2 regions of the Secundilactobacillus muriivasis genome follow, and region 1 is predicted to be linked to the other one. Evidence: predicted binding sites of a transcription regulator. Region 1 holds the regulator's gene; the other holds the start of a gene.
What was found. Region 1 encodes HrcA, which represses chaperone genes, less so after heat shock. Its sites were predicted from a motif close to TTAGCACTCNNNNNNNNNGAGTGCTAA; they were not measured.
Positions count from the first base shown of each region.

Region 2: a site for HrcA is predicted at 6,142-6,168, ahead of groES (co-chaperone GroES). Genes of this name have one in related genera too.

Region 1 covers NZ_BAABMI010000035.1:48,491-56,589, forward strand. Annotated here, with positions in the region: gene lepA (translation elongation factor 4) at 1-162, opposite strand, end outside; gene dnaJ (molecular chaperone DnaJ) at 598-1,752, opposite strand; gene dnaK (molecular chaperone DnaK) at 1,890-3,770, opposite strand; gene grpE (nucleotide exchange factor GrpE) at 3,817-4,452, opposite strand; gene hrcA (heat-inducible transcriptional repressor HrcA) at 4,469-5,512, opposite strand; gene ribF (riboflavin biosynthesis protein RibF) at 5,619-6,584, opposite strand; gene truB (tRNA pseudouridine(55) synthase TruB) at 6,602-7,501, opposite strand; gene rbfA (30S ribosome-binding factor RbfA) at 7,612-7,971, opposite strand; gene infB (translation initiation factor IF-2) at 8,006-8,099, opposite strand, start outside.
Region 2 covers NZ_BAABMI010000009.1:20,937-29,035, forward strand. Annotated here, with positions in the region: gene tsaB (tRNA (adenosine(37)-N6)-threonylcarbamoyltransferase complex dimerization subunit type 1 TsaB) at 1-369, shown strand, start outside; gene rimI (ribosomal protein S18-alanine N-acetyltransferase) at 353-928, shown strand; gene rimI (ribosomal protein S18-alanine N-acetyltransferase) at 921-1,382, shown strand; gene tsaD (tRNA (adenosine(37)-N6)-threonylcarbamoyltransferase complex transferase subunit TsaD) at 1,414-2,436, shown strand; gene ACYVR3_RS02210 (ABC-F family ATP-binding cassette domain-containing protein) at 2,811-4,778, opposite strand; gene ACYVR3_RS02215 (redox-sensing transcriptional repressor Rex) at 5,318-5,956, shown strand; gene groES (co-chaperone GroES) at 6,204-6,488, shown strand; gene groL (chaperonin GroEL) at 6,548-8,099, shown strand, end outside.

The DNA of each region.
Region 1 (8,099 bases):
GTCCATATTATCCAATAGTTGATCTTGCATATCACGCTTTGACACCGTATCCGTCAGTTCCAAAATGCGGTCAGCTAAAGTCGACTTACCGTGATCAATGTGAGCCACAATCGAGAAGTTCCGGATATACCGTTGGTGTTCTTTCATTTGTTCAAGATCCATTTAAATCCCTGCCTTTTCTACGAAGTTCATATCCTATCATTATACCAAGCCAGCTAGCAATGTACAATTGATTACGCTGGTTTAACGGCATTTCTATCACGCAAGATAAACAAAAACCCCCAGACCTGGTCATGATCTGGGGGAAAGATTTGAAAAATTAGAAGTTCACTTCTAAGCAGAAGCTAGTATAACCGAAGTTTGTCAAAAAAGCAAAGTAAAAGTCAACATTTTAGTGATTTTCCCGAAAAATTCGCTTACAACTCTCAAAAAAGTACGGCTAATTAGCGTATTTAAGTGGTTAATATGGGTTTATTAATCGTTGATTTTTTCGTGACTGGCGTTAATAATCAGCACCAAAAACAGCGCCTAAATTCCCCAATCAGGAATCTAGGCGCTATTCATTTAGACACAGTCATTGACCCGTTCAATTACAATCTAGTTATCAAACGCATCTTTCATCTTGTCAAAAAAATTACTTTTGCTCCCTTGAACCACCTTATCACCGCTAGCTTCCGCAAAATCCTTTAATGCGGTCCGTTGGGCCTTATTGAGGTTCTTAGGGGTAACAATGTTGACGGTTACCCGTTGATCACCGTTACCGTTACCACGTAATCTTGGGGCACCCTTACCCTTCAAGCGGAAGACGGAACCAGTTTGGGTACCAGCTGGCACCTTCAGCTTCACATCACCGTGAACGGTTTGGACTTTGATTTCATCACCCATTGCAGCTTGAACGAAGCTGATGTCCTTATCCAAGTAGATATCGGCACCATTTCGCTGGAAGACCTTGCTTGGTTGGACACTGAAGATAATGAATAAGTCACCGTATGAGCCGCCATTAGCGCCGGCTTCACCTTGACCTTGAAGACGCATTTGTTGACCATCATCGACCCCAGCTGGGACGTTGACTTCAACTTCGTGCCGTTCTTCTTCGTGGCCTGAACCACCACAAGTTGGGCACTTCGACTTGATTTCCTTACCAGTACCTTGGCAGACGGGACAAACTTGTTGGCTCCGCATCCGGCCAAGTGGCGTGTTGGTTTCACTCATCACGTAACCAGAGCCACCACAATTGTGGCAGGTTTCTGGCGTGGTCCCCGGCTTAGCACCGGAACCATGACAGGTGTGACATTGCGCTTCCCGGTTGTACTTGATCTTGGTCTTCTTCCCAAAGATCGCTTCTTCGAACTTCAACGTCATCTGGTATTGCAGATCACGTCCAGGCCGTGGCGCGTTTGGGTTCTGACGGCCACCGCCGCCTCCGCCACCGAAGAATTGACTGAAGATGTCTTCGAAACCACCGCCGAAGCCACCGCCGCCACCAAAGTCACTGTAACCACCACCGGCACCGCCGCCACCAAAGCCGGCTGGGCCATCGGCAGAACCGTATTGGTCGTAGTTTGACCGCTTCTGTTCGTCACTTAGGACTTCATAAGCTTCCGTAACTTCCTTAAACTTCGCTTCCGCCCCGGGTGCTTTGTTGATATCGGGGTGATACTTCTTTGATAACTTCCGGTAGGCCTTCTTGATGTCGGCTTGGGAGGCGTCTTTCGCGATCCCTAACACTTCATAATAATCCTTGCCAGCCATATTCAACCTCCATTGCGCTTGACGCCATTTATTTTAATCGTTGCAAGTCTTAATTAGGATAGCATAAATTTCCTGAAACAAAAAGCCAAAGCCCACGATTGAGCCTTGACTTCCTGTTCGTTGATTCGTAGGGACGATTACTTCTTGTCCTTATCGTCGTCTACTTCTGAGAAATCACCGTCAAAGGTTTGACCGTCATCCTTGCTATCTTTGCTGTCACCAGTTGCTTGGCCATCGGCCCCAGCAGCGGCACCGTCAGCGCCGTTAGCAGCTTGTTCTTGTTGCGCTTGTTGATAGAGCTTAACGGAAAGGTCTTGAACGATCTTGTTCAAATCGTCCTTCTTCGTCTTCATTTCTTCAACGTTGTTGTCCTCTTGGGCCTTCTTCAAGGCATCACGAGCATCCTTAGCCTTTTGGATTTCGTCGTCGGAAACTTTGCCCTTAACTTCGTCCAAGGTCTTATCAACCGTGAATAACAATTGGTCAACTTCGTTCTTCAAATCGGCCGCTTCTTTACGTTCCTTGTCGGCTTCTTCGTTGGCTTGAGCTTCCTTCATCATCTTATCGATTTCTTCGTCGGATAAGCCCTTGTTTTCGATGGTAATCTTTTGTTCCTTACCAGTCCCCTTGTCCTTAGCGGAAACGTTAACGATCCCGTTCCGGTCAATGTCGAAGGTCACTTCGATTTGAGGAACCCCACGAGGTGCGGCAGGAATGTCAGTTAATTGGAAGTTACCCAAAGTCTTGTTGTCAGCAGCCATTGGCCGTTCACCTTGCAAGACGTGGATATCAACGGCTGGTTGGTTATCAGCAGCCGTACTGAAGACTTGTGACTTGCTGGTTGGAATCGTCGTGTTGCGATCAATCAACTTAGTGAAGACACCACCCATGGTTTCGATACCCAATGACAATGGGGTAACGTCCAAGAGCACAACGTCCTTCACATCACCAGTTAAGACCCCACCTTGAACAGCGGCACCTAAGGCAACGGCTTCATCAGGGTTGATTGAGTGGCTTGGTTCCTTACCAGTCCACTTCTTAACGGCTTCTTGAACGGCTGGAATCCGAGTTGAACCACCGTTTAAGATGACAACGTCTAAGTCGCTAGCTGATAAGCCGGCATCCTTCAAGGCGTTTTCAACTGGGATCCGAGTACGTTCAACTAAGTCAGAAGTCAATTCGTTGAATTTGGCACGCGTTAACGTTTCTTCCAAATGCAATGGGCCGGCTTCACCAGCAGAGATAAATGGCAAGCTGATTTGGGCTTCGGTAACCCCTGACAAGTCCTTCTTGGCCTTTTCAGCAGCTTCCTTCAACCGTTGCATCGCCATCTTGTCCTTTGACAAGTCGATGCCGTTAGCTGACTTAAATTGATCGATCAACCAGTTCATGATGGTCTTATCAAAGTCATCCCCACCAAGGTGCGTATCACCGTTGGTTGAGAGCACTTCGAAGACGCCGTCGCCTAAGTCAAGAACGGAAACGTCAAAGGTCCCACCACCAAGGTCATAAACCAAGATCTTTTCGTCAGAATCTTGCTTGTCCAAGCCGTATGCTAATGATGAAGCAGTTGGTTCGTTGATGATCCGCTTAACGTCCAAACCAGCAATCTTACCGGCATCCTTAGTCGCTTGACGTTGAGCGTCATCAAAGTAAGCTGGCACGGTGATAACCGCTTGGGTGACTTCGTCGCCAATGTAATCTTCAGCGAAACCTTTGATGTACTGTAAGATCATTGCTGAGATTTGTTGTGGCGTGTAATCCTTGCCTTCAATGTTAACCTTGTAACCGGCTTCGCCCATGTGACTCTTAATTGAAGAAACCGTGTTCGGGTTCGTGATTGCTTGACGCTTAGCAACTTCACCAACTGATGGTTTGCCATCTTTAAATGCAACAACTGATGGCGTTGTCCGACCACCTTCTGGGTTTGGAATGATTTTAGGTTCGCTACCTTCAAGAACAGCTACTGCAGAGTTCGTCGTCCCTAAGTCAATACCGATAATCTTATTACTTGCCATGTATGATTTACCTTCTTCTTAGAATTTATGCTTTTTTGATTGGTTGCTACTGGGCAACAACGACCATTGCTGGCCGCAATACCCGATCCTTAAACTGATAACCCTTTTGCAAGACCTGTGCAACGTGGTCTTGTTGGTCATCGTTTTCGGCCGGAACAGTTTGAACAGCTTGGTGGAAGTTCGGATCGAACTTCTCGCCTTCAGCCTTGATCTCACTGACACCGTTGCGGGTGAGGGCTTCGGTCAAATGCTGTTGCACCATCTCGATCCCCTTCTTGAGGGATTCGCCCTGTTCACCTTCAACGGAGATTGCCATTGCGCGTTCAAGGTTATCAAGGACTGGCAAAATATCATGAGCTAATTGTTGCCCATCATACTTTGATAACGCCGCTTGATCCTTCTTGTTACGCGCCTGGATGTTCTTGATCTCAGCTTCTGCTCGCAAGTACTGATCTGAAGTTTTGTCTAACTGTTGCTTCAAATCAGCTACTTGAGTTAACGCTGCTTGAAGCGCATCATCAGCCGGTTTAGTGGCATCGGTCGTCGAATCTGACGCCGTTGCTTGTGCTGAAGGATCCGCTTGAGTTGCATCAGCTTTTGCAGTTGATTCAGCTTCAGTTGCGGCTGAATCACTGGCCTTTGCTGCTTCTTTCGACTGTTTGTTTGCTTCGTCTTGAGCCACACATAACACCCCTTTACTACTGATCAAAATATCGATAATAATCAATTAACCGCTTCGCAAGTTCCTGTCGAAAGGCCCCTACTAACCCGATCATTCGTGAGTACGGCATCCGGGTCGGTCCAAGCAGGGCGATAACACCCTTACCATGCGGGCCAACCTCGTAGGTTGCAGTAATTAAACTGTAATCCTTCAAGATGTCGTTTGTGATCTCATTGCCGATCTTCACTTGAATGTGATCCGACGGCTGACCCAGCACACTGGCCATGTCATCCGTTCGATCCATCAACGTATACAGCGATTTGAGTTCATCAACGTCGCTACTATCCGAAAAGTTCAATAGATTCAACCGTCCGCCAACGTAGAAACGCTCCTGCGCGGCTTTGGTAAGGACGTTGCCAAAAATCTTCAAGAAGCCATCTGGACTTTGAAGATACTGAACGACCTGCAACGGAATCTTCGTTTGAAGATCCTGTAGCACTTCGTTCAGTGGCTTGCCCACCAGTTGATCATTAATGAGCCGAACCACCGACTCCAACTGCTCTCCGGTAACATCCGGCGTAATGTTGAACGTCTGTGACTCAACGTCGCCGTTATCCGTCACCAGCACTGCCATCACTTGGCGTTGTCCCAGCGGCACTAACCGAAATCCGCTTAAGCGGCTCTCCTTTAGTTCTGGTTTCAACGTAAAGGCTGTATAGGAAGTCAGGTTGGACAAAATCTTAGCCGATGTTTCAATGATCTCATCAATTTTGAGGAACTGGCCGTCTAACGATGACTTGATTAAATCAATATCGTTAGACTTGATTGGATCTGGTTGAACTAAATGATCGACATAGTAACGATACCCCTTCACTGAAGGGATCCGACCAGAAGAAGAGTGCGTCTTGGTAATCAAACCGAGTTCTTCCAATGCCGCCATTTCATTCCGGACGGTCGCCGAACTCACGCGCATTGGGAGTTGACTAGCTAGGGCCTTAGACCCTACCGGTACCCCGCTACTCGTGTAGTCGCGGACAATCGCCTTTAAAATCATCTTCTGTCTATCCGTTAACGTGATCATCACCTCTTTTTTAGCACTCATGTTATCCAAGTGCTAAGACACATATATAATGTATCAAAGTCGGTTTTTTAAGTCAAGTATTCCGCCGCAATTTTTAGCAATTAAATTAATCGAGTGCTAATTTGTCGTTTTTATGGGCGTCAAAATACCGTTGTGTTGCCATCGCATCCTGCTTAAGTTGCGCAATTAAGTCCTCAACTGATTCAAATTTAACTTCGCCACGTAGCTTATACAACCACTCAACATCCACGACTTCACCATAAATGGCTTCATGAAAATTAAGCAGATTAGCCTCCACCGTCACGGGACGGCCTTCACCAAACGTTACGTTGTGGCCAACCGAGGTCATCGCCAAATGCCACTTATCACCAATTTTTAGCCGGGTAACGTACACGCCGATACCTGGCAACCAATAATGCGGTTCCTGACTCACATTGGCCGTTGGGAACCCTAATGTCCGCCCACGGGCCTCACCATGCATCACGGTGCCACTAGTCCGGTACCGGTACCCCAATAACTCATTAACCGTTTGAATGTCACCGTCGTCCAAATTCCGACGAATGCGAGTTGAACTGATCTTTTTATCCTGATCCTCAGCCTTACCCACGGTTTCGATTTCAAACCGGCCCTGAGCAAATTCTGCTAACCGGTCCATCGTGGCAACATCCTTCGGCCCATAAGTGTGGTCGAACCCAGCCACAACAACTTCTGGGTGGAATTTAACCAAATACTGGTCAACGAATTCCTGTGGTTTTAAAGCCGCAAACTGGCTAGTAAAGCTGACCTGATAGACGATTTCAACGCCTAACTGTTCAAACAACGCCATTTTACGCGTGTTTACCGTTAAATAGCGGTTACTCGTTGCCGTCATCGGTTGATATACGAGCGCTGGATGGTGGTCGTACGTTAACACAGCTAACGCGATGCCCCGTTCCTGCGCAATGGCTCTCGCCCGGTTAATCACGGCTTGATGCCCCCGGTGAACGCCGTCAAAGAAGCCCATGGCCAACACGACTGGTTGGTCCAAGGGTTGGTCCGGCGCCATCGGATGGTGAATCTGAATGACTTGCATAATCTCGTCCCAACTTTCTACTTTGTACTAAACATTTTGAGTGGTTTGTATTTATGATCCACTAACTTATACAAACACTTGGTTTGATTCTGATAACGTAACGCAATGATTGGCGCATCCAAGCCCACTTCGTCTTGCAATAGCCAGACACCATGCTGGACAACTTCCCAAACCTCATCGGTCAACTCAACCTGCGGATAATCGGGGAGTGCGCGATCCAGCGGATACAAAAAGCTAAAATCATCGTTAGCATACATTTCCCGAACTTGGTCTAGAGAAAAGGCTTCCTCGAGGGTAAAGCCCCCGCTTTCGTGGCGCGTTAGTGACGACATTACTGCAGGCACCCCGAGTTGCTCCCCAACTTCGACTGCCAAGGTCCGTACGTAAGTCCCCTTCGAACAACTCACTTCAAAATCGACCGTCTGAGTTTGAGCAGCTGCATCGTAACGACTGGCCCCTAACCGCCGAAAATCGTTGATTTGAACAACCCGAACTGGTCGTTCAACTTCTTCACCGGCCAAGGCATACTGGTACAACTTCCGGCCATTAACCTTAACGGCCGAAAACATTGGCGGAATCTGCTTTAATTCGCCAACCATGCTCTGGAGCACCGCATCGATCTGATCATCCGTAAACGGCTCTTCGATAGCTTTTCGGGCCACTTCTGCACCTTCCAGATCTTCCGTTTCAGTGGCGTAGCCTAACGTCACACTCCCCCGATACACTTTTCGGTGCGTCATTAAATAATCAACGACTTTCGTGGCACTGCCAACACAGATCGGCAAGACCCCGTCAACGGTCGGATCCAGCGTCCCCGAGTGTCCAATTTTTTTCATGTGCAATAATTTGCGCAAGTGGTTCACACAGTCGTGACTTGAAAGTCCACGTTCTTTATATAGTGGGATAATGCCATCCATCATGACTAACCGCTCCATTCTGATTAAAGTCTCACGCTCAAGTATATCATAGCTTGAACACAAAAAGGCTGAGTCAAAACTTGCGTCTTGTCCTCAGCCCTGATGATTAATTAACGATCTGATTCTTGTTGATGTAACTTGTTCAACAACTCGTCAATGTGACTCCCGTATTTAACTGATTCGTCTCGTTCGAAGAATAGTTCAGGTGCCTTGTAAATGTTTAAACGCGACCCTAATTCACTTCGAATCAGGCCAGTTGCCTTAGTTAAGCCAGCTTCGGCCTTTTCACCATCCGAAGCGAGATCAGATAAGATACTGTAGTAAATCGTTGCCTGCTGAAGGTCACCAGTGACAGTGACCCCGGTAACTGTGATACCTTGAACTCGAGGATCACGAACCCGCTTCAATAAGATATCGTTAACTTCCCTTTGAATCTCTTGTTCCAGTCGTCCTACACGATAATGTGCCATGGTTTCACCACCTTCAGTTTAATAACCAACCGGCTTACTCGATTGGCACTTCTTTCATGACGTAGGCTTCGATCACGTCGCCTACCTTGATGTCGTTGTAGTTTTCGATTGTTAACCCAAGCTCATGG
Region 2 (8,099 bases), on a different contig from region 1:
GACAACGTTTTTGCGGGTGTTTATCGCATCGTTGATCAACAGCCCGTTGCGGTCATCGCTGATCAACACATCGCGTTTGAAGACTTGCTGAAAAAATTAGTGGCGTTGGATGAAAAAGTGGTTGTTTTAGGCGATCTTGATAACTTCCAAGACCGATTGGGACAACAGTTGGGTGACCATTTCGTTGCGTTGCCTGCCGTTTGGAGCTTACCCAGCGCCGCTCAGGTTGGTCGACTTGGCCAAGCTTTACCGCCAGTAACGGACGTGGACGCCTTTGTACCACGCTATCTACGATTGACCAAAGCAGAAGCGGATTGGCAAAAGCAACACCCAGAAGAGGATCATAACGACTATGTTGAAAAAGTTTAAAAACTGGTACCGCCAAATTTTTCAGGTGCAAGAAGCGAAATACCAAGATGTTTTGGACATTAAAAACCACGAGGTTCAGATTCAAGACGTGGACTATTTTCTCGCCAAGGCTCAATTTACCGATATTCCGGAGATGCTCGGCATTGAACGGGCAGTTTATGGCGGCAAAACGCCGTGGGATTCGGCGGCATTTGCGAGTGAACTTCGTCGCGAAACGGACCGCTTATATTTAGTCATGAGACGACATGATCGGTTATTGGCCTTTATTGGGTGCACGTTTAACGAAGTGAAAAGTGATGCCCATATTACCAACATTGCGGTCGTTCCCGATTATCAAAGTCGTGGTCTGGGGCACTTTTTGATTCAAATCATGATCAAAAAAGCCCAACATTTGGGCTTAAACCAACTATCGCTGGAAGTTCGTCGGAGTAATGTTCGGGCGCAAGCCTTGTATCAGGATCTCGGATTTACGAAAGCGGGCATCAAAAAGGGGTACTACTTTGGTGACCATGAGGATGCCGTAGATATGGTGTTGACGTTGAGTGACGCTGATGATTGAACCGATCGTTGAACTGGTTGCGGCACCGATTGCGGTTGAGCGTGACCTCGCGCAAGCGTTTTGGACAACTGCCCAGGCTGCCTACCCAACTGGTGAGGCGTGGCCGTTAGCTAGCTTTGAACGCGATTTACAGGCGGCTCACCGGCGATACGTCGTGCTAACGGTTGATGGACAAGTCGTCGGCTATCTAGGCGTCATTCAGGTGCTTGATCAAGTGGATGTGACGGGGATTGCGGTTCATCCAACGCATCAGCGACAGGGATTGGCCACCCGGTTATTTGAAACCCTACTCGCCAATCTTGACGCTGGGACGATGGTATTTTTAGAAGTTCGGCAATCGAACCTGCCAGCGCAGCGGTTGTATCAGCGATTGGGCTTTCAGGTGATTGGGACGAGACCAGCTTATTATCAGCATCCAAATGAAGACGCAATTTTAATGAAATTAACGGTTTAACCGGTAAATGAGTGAAGGGAGTATCAGCTAAGTGGAACGGAACTTGATTTTGGCCTTTGAGTCAAGCTGTGATGAAACCAGTGTTGCAGTGATCGAAAACGGGGAGACAATTTTATCAAACATTGTTGCGACCCAAATTAAAAGTCATCAACGATTTGGTGGCGTTGTTCCGGAAGTGGCCAGCCGCCACCATATTGAACAGATTACGGAATGTATCTCAATGGCACTGGCTGAAGCCCAGGTAACGTACGATGAGTTATCAGCGATTGCAGTGACTTACGGTCCAGGATTGGTTGGCGCGTTGTTGATCGGGGTAACGGCGGCAAAGACCGTGGCGTTTGCCCACAACCTACCATTGATTCCGGTCAATCACATGGCAGGGCACATTTACGCGGCTCGGTATGTGAAGCCAATTGAATTCCCAGCATTGGCCCTCTTAGTATCAGGCGGGCACACCGAACTCGTTTATCTTGCGGAGCCCGGTAAGTTTGAAATTATCGGTGAAACGCGTGACGATGCAGCGGGTGAAGCCTATGATAAAATTGGCCGCGTGTTAGGTATCAACTATCCGGCCGGTAAAGAGGTCGATCGATTAGCGCATCTGGGAGAAGATACGTTTGATTTTCCACGGGCAATGGACCACGATGACAGCTTTGATTTCAGCTTTAGTGGCTTGAAGAGCGCGTTCATCAATACGGTTCACCACGCGGATCAAATTCACGAAACGTTGGATCGCAACAACTTAGCCGCCAGCTTTCAACAAGCGGTGGTTGAAGTGCTTGCTGACAAGACGGTTCGGGCATTACAAGCTTATCCAGATGTTCACCAGCTGATTCTAGCGGGTGGCGTAGCGGCAAACCAAGGGTTAAGAGATCGTTTGACAACGGAATTATCAGCGTTCAAGAACGTTGAACTCGTCAAAGCCCCAATTAAATTATGTGGCGATAACGCCGCAATGATCGGTGCCGCAGCCTATGTGTCATACCAGCAACAACAATTCGGTGACGCAACGTTGAATGCGGAGCCGGGGTTGTCGTTTGCGTATAGAGCGTGAGGAGCAGCGGTTAGACCGTGGCGTATAAAGCAGCCCCAGTAAGACTATCCGGGTTTTGGATAGTCTTACTGGGGCTGCTTTATACATAACGGTCTGCTGCTCCTCACGCATTTCGGCGCGGATGCCGGAACGAACCAACGGAAACAATTCAATTTTAGTAACCGATTTTTGCCACATAACCAATTCGCTCGCGTCGAAACCAACGTTGCCAGAAGCTCGACACATAAGGCAATAACGGTGTTAAATCGTATAGTTTTAGGTGGCATACTAAACAGTGATCCCTAAGTATGACAAACGACCAATCTCCAAACAAAAAAACCGATGACCGTCCATTCAGACAGTCACCGGTTTTTTAATTTTAAAACGTAACGCCATTACTTGTTACTTTCATTCAACTCTTCCAACGCCATCGAGTTCTCTTCCCAATCAGTTTCCACCTGTTCAATCTCGGCAGTTACCGCAGTTAATTGGTTTTGGAGCGTATTCATCTTTTGCGGATCGTTGAACGTTTCTGGCTTGGTCATTTGCGTTTCTAACTCGGTTTGTTCATCACTGAGTTCAGTGAGGCGCTGCTCTAGCGATTCAACGGCCCGGGATAGTTTACGTTGCTGCTTTTGTAATTCTTTTGATTGTTGATAATTTTGTTTACTTTGGCTAACGGTCTTCGTCGCGGTCACCGGGGTATCAGGTGATTCATCCGCTAACTTTTTCGCAGCGAGGGCTTCTTGTTCCTCTTTTTTCTCAAGGTAGTAATCGTAATCACCCAAGTAAAGCTCAGAACCACTGGCAGAGAGTTCCACAACGGAGGTGGCGACTTGGTTAATAAAATACCGGTCGTGAGAAACGAATAGGATCGTGCCGTCAAAGTCGTTTAGCGTGTTTTCCAACACCTGCCGGCTATCAATGTCCAAGTGGTTAGTTGGTTCATCAAGAATCAAGAAATTATCGTGATTCATGGCTAACTTGGTCAATAAAAGCCGGGCCTTTTCACCACCACTTAAACTGTGGACCATTTTATCAACGTCTTCACCAGTAAAGAGAAAACTGCCTAAAATGGTTCGAATATCACCTTCAGGAGTAGTGGGGTGATCATCCCAGAGTTCGTCTAACACGGTTTTTTTATCGTGAAGGGAACGTTGCTCTTGGTCGTAGTACCCGGTATCAACACCGGTCCCAAAGGTTACCTTACCCCGAATTGCCGGAATTTTACCCAGAATTGTTTTGAGCAGGGTTGATTTACCAACGCCATTGGGGCCGACGATGGCAATCGCTTGATGCTTGTTAATATCGAGGTTAACGGGATCAGCCAAGACGTTATCGGGCGAATAGCCAACTGCTAAATCATCAACGGTTAACACGATATTCCCGCTTTGTCGGTCCGGAACAAATTCAAAGTGGGCTACTTTATCGTCAGTTTCTGGTCGATCTAAGCGGTCCATTTTTGCCAATTGCTTTCGTCGAGCTTGAGCCCGCTTAGTGGTGGACGCCCGAACGATGTTTTTATTGACGAAATCTTCGAGTTTAGAGATTTTGTCCTGTTGCTTTTCGTACTCTTTCCATTCCCGTTGTAGACGGGCGGCCTTTTGGTCAACGTAGTTTGAATAGTTACCGTGGTAGTGGGTCAGAGTCCCAATCGACATATCGTAAACTTCCGTGACAATGCGGTCGAGGAAGTACCGGTCATGAGAGACGATGAGTAGGGCGCCTTTGTAGCTTTGAATGTAGCCTTCAAGCCAGGTGAGCGTTTCAACGTCCAAGTGGTTGGTCGGTTCGTCCAGTACCAGAAGGTCGCGTTTTTCAAGCAATAGCTTGGCGAGTGCTAACTGGGTCTTTTGACCACCAGATAGTTCAGTAATGGAGCGGTCGTAGTCGGGTTCGTCAAATTCGAAACCGTGCAGGACCCCCCGAATCTCAGCTCGGTAGCCGTAGCCGTTTTGGTTTTTAAAGTTCGTTTGTAGTTGATCGTAGGTTGCGGAAATTTGGGCAAATTGCTCAGCGTCATTGATGACGTCGGGATCACTCATCTGTTCTTCTAACTCGTGCAACTTAGCCTCTTGTTCCTGAAGGGCCTTGAAGACGCTGGCCATTTCTTCCCAAATCGTGCGGTTGGAATCAAGCCCGGTATCTTGGGCTAAGTAACCGATCGTGATGCCCCGTTTAGAAATAATTTGACCTTCGTCCGGGGTTTCGCCTTCGGTAATCATGCGAATGAGCGTCGATTTACCGGCACCGTTTCGACCAACAAGCGCAACGCGGCCGTGTTCGGGCACGTCCATGCTGACATTAGAAAAAAGGGTATCGGCACCGAATCGCCGTGTCACTTGTTGGACTTGTAATAACATGTTGAATCAGCCTGCCTTTCGAATGAATCACAATATAGGATATCCTCTAATTATAGCATGGTTTTTACTTAAGTTGGCCGAACGGATGGGAAATGGCCTAGTGGATCAAACAATTAGCGGGTGGTTAATTCAATAAGTGGGTAGCAATCATCATTAGGTAAAGTATGCGCTTTCACGAACATTTTATTCTGATAGTCAATTAAGAAAAATAACCGTCAATTACATGATATAAACGGCCAATTATTTTCACAACGTCCCCAATCAATTGTCAATGACTGGATGAAATTGGCTGAATTAAAGGCAATCTATGGGAACTTGATAAAAAATTAACCTTGTGAAATCATTGAAGTAACACGCTTTTGCCATGGTCGGTAAGGGGAGGTTGCCGGTTTTTTATTGAAAATCATTTCACAAACTTCATGATTATGCTACAATTGACTCGGATGATAATTTCACAAGCAGTAATCATTTAATGGGTTAGCTATTATTGAAGTTGAGATCATTTTTAGTTACCAAAATTCACAAGGAGGATATTTAACTTGACTGAAACAAAGATTCCAAAAGCGACGGCCAAACGGCTACCAATCTATTACCGGTACCTCAACATCTTACGGGATGCTGATAAGACCCGGGTTTCCTCGACCGAACTTTCCGAAGCCGTTAAGGTAGATTCGGCAACGATCCGGCGCGATTTTTCCTACTTCGGAGCCCTCGGTAAACGGGGTTATGGCTACGACGTTGATAGTTTACTTAAATTTTTCAAGAAGATTTTAAATCAGGATAAGCTGACTAACGCAGCTTTAATCGGGGTTGGTAATTTAGGGAATGCGTTGCTCAACTTTAATTTCCACCAAAACAGTAACGTGCGAATCAGCGCGGCATTTGATGTTCGCGATGATTTGGCAAACACCGTTAAGAGTGGTGTGCCAATTTATCCAATGAACGAATTGCGGCAACAATTGAACGATCAACAAATCAAAATCGTTATTTTAACGGTGCCCGCTGAGGTTGCACAGGATGCAACCGATGAAGCAATTGCGGGTGGTGTTCGCGGTATCTTGAACTTTACCCCAATTCGGGTTTCAGTACCAACCAATGTTCGGGTTCAAAACGTTGATTTAACCAACGAATTACAAACTTTAATTTACTTCTTAGACCACTATAACGAAGAAGCTTAATCTGAACTGACTGATAACGGATTTTCCGGAATTAGTCAGTTTTTTTGTTGCCATTTTTAGCGGCTCAAAAGGCCATGATAGCGTTGATTCTCAAGGGTGAGTTAAAAAACAACTGAATTTTTCGGGAATATCTTGGTTAAATAACTTGCAATTGAAAACGAATAATTTTATAGTAGTACTTGTGATTAGCACTTATGTTAGGTGAGTGCTAACAGTGCTAAACTTTACATTTATTGGAGGGATTCAAGTGTTAAAACCATTAGGAGACCGTGTGATTTTACAAGCACAAGAAGAAGAAGAAACGACTGTTGGCGGCATCGTACTTGCAAGCAATGCTCAAGAAAAGCCACAAACTGCTAAAGTAATTGCCGTTGGCGAAGGCCGCGTGCTTGATAATGGTGAAAAGGTTGCGCCAATCGTTAAAGAAGGCGACACCGTCTTGTTTGATAAATACGCCGGTACTGAAGTGAAGTACGCGGACGCAACTTACTTGGTCGTTCACGAAAAGGATCTTGTCGCAGTCGTCGACTAATCCAGTATTTAAAACGCTGAACTTAAATTAACAACTATTTTATGAGGTGAAGATAAATTATGGCTAAGGAACTCAAGTTTTCTGAAGACGCGCGTTCAGCAATGTTACGTGGCGTTGATAAATTAGCAGACACTGTTAAGACCACCATTGGTCCTAAGGGTCGTAACGTCGTTTTGGAACAATCATACGGCAACCCAACCATTACTAACGATGGGGTAACGATTGCTAAGGCAATTGAATTGTCTGATCACTTTGAAAACCTCGGTGCTAAGTTAGTTGCCGAAGTTGCTTCAAAGACCAACGATATCGCTGGTGATGGGACGACGACTGCCACTGTTTTGACCCAAGCAATCGTTAACGAAGGCATGAAGAACGTTACTGCCGGTGCTAACCCAGTTGGTATCCGTCGCGGGATCGAAAAAGCCACTGAAGCCGCTGTTAAGGCTTTACACGAGATGAGCCACAAGGTTGCTACTAAGGACGATATCGCCCAAATCGCTTCCATTTCATCAGCTAACCAAGAAGTTGGTTCATTGATCGCTGACGCCATGGAAAAGGTTGGTAATGATGGGGTCATCACCATTGAAGAATCACGTGGTGTTGATACGAGTCTTGACGTTGTTGAAGGGATGCAATTTGATCGCGGCTACATGTCACAATACATGGTTACCGATAACGATAAGATGGAAGCCAACCTCGACAACCCTTACATTTTGATCACTGACAAGAAGATTGCCAACATTCAAGACATCTTGCCATTGTTGCAAAGTGTTGTTGAACAAAGCCGTTCACTTTTGATCATCGCTGATGACATTACTGGTGAAGCTTTACCAACCCTTGTTTTGAACAAGATGCGTGGGACGTTCAACGTTGTTGCTGTTAAGGCCCCAGGCTTTGGTGACCGTCGTAAGGCGCAATTACAAGATATTGCCGTCTTAACTGGTGGGACTGTTATCACCGACGACCTTGGTTTGAACTTGAAGGACGCAACCCTTGAACAACTTGGTCAAGCTAACAAGGTTAACGTTACCAAGGACAACACGACCATCGTTGAAGGTGCCGGTTCTAAGGAACAAATCGAAGAACGGGTTGCTGAAATCAAGTCACAAATCGAAGGCACAACTTCTGAATTCGACCGTGACAAGCTAAAGGAACGTTTGGCTAAGATGGCCGGCGGGGTTGCTGTTATCCGTGTTGGTGCCGCAACTGAAACCGAATTGAAGGAACGTAAATACCGGATCGAAGATGCCTTGAACGCTACTCGTGCAGCCGTTGAAGAAGGCTTCGTTGCTGGTGGTGGGACTGCCTTGATCAACGTCATTGGTGACGTGGATAAGGTCGAAGCAGAGGGCGATGAAGCAACCGGTGTTGCCATCGTTCGTCGTGCTTTGGAAGAACCTGTTCGTCAAATCGCTGAAAACGCTGGTCTTGAAGGTTCAGTTATTGTGGAACACTTGAAGACGTTAGAAGCCGGCATGGGTTACAATGCCGCAACTAACGAATACGTTGACATGGTTGATGCCGGAATCGTTGACCCAACCAAGGTAACGCGTTCAGCACTTCAAAACGCTGCCTCTGTTTCAGCCTTGTTATTAACGACTGAAGCCGTTG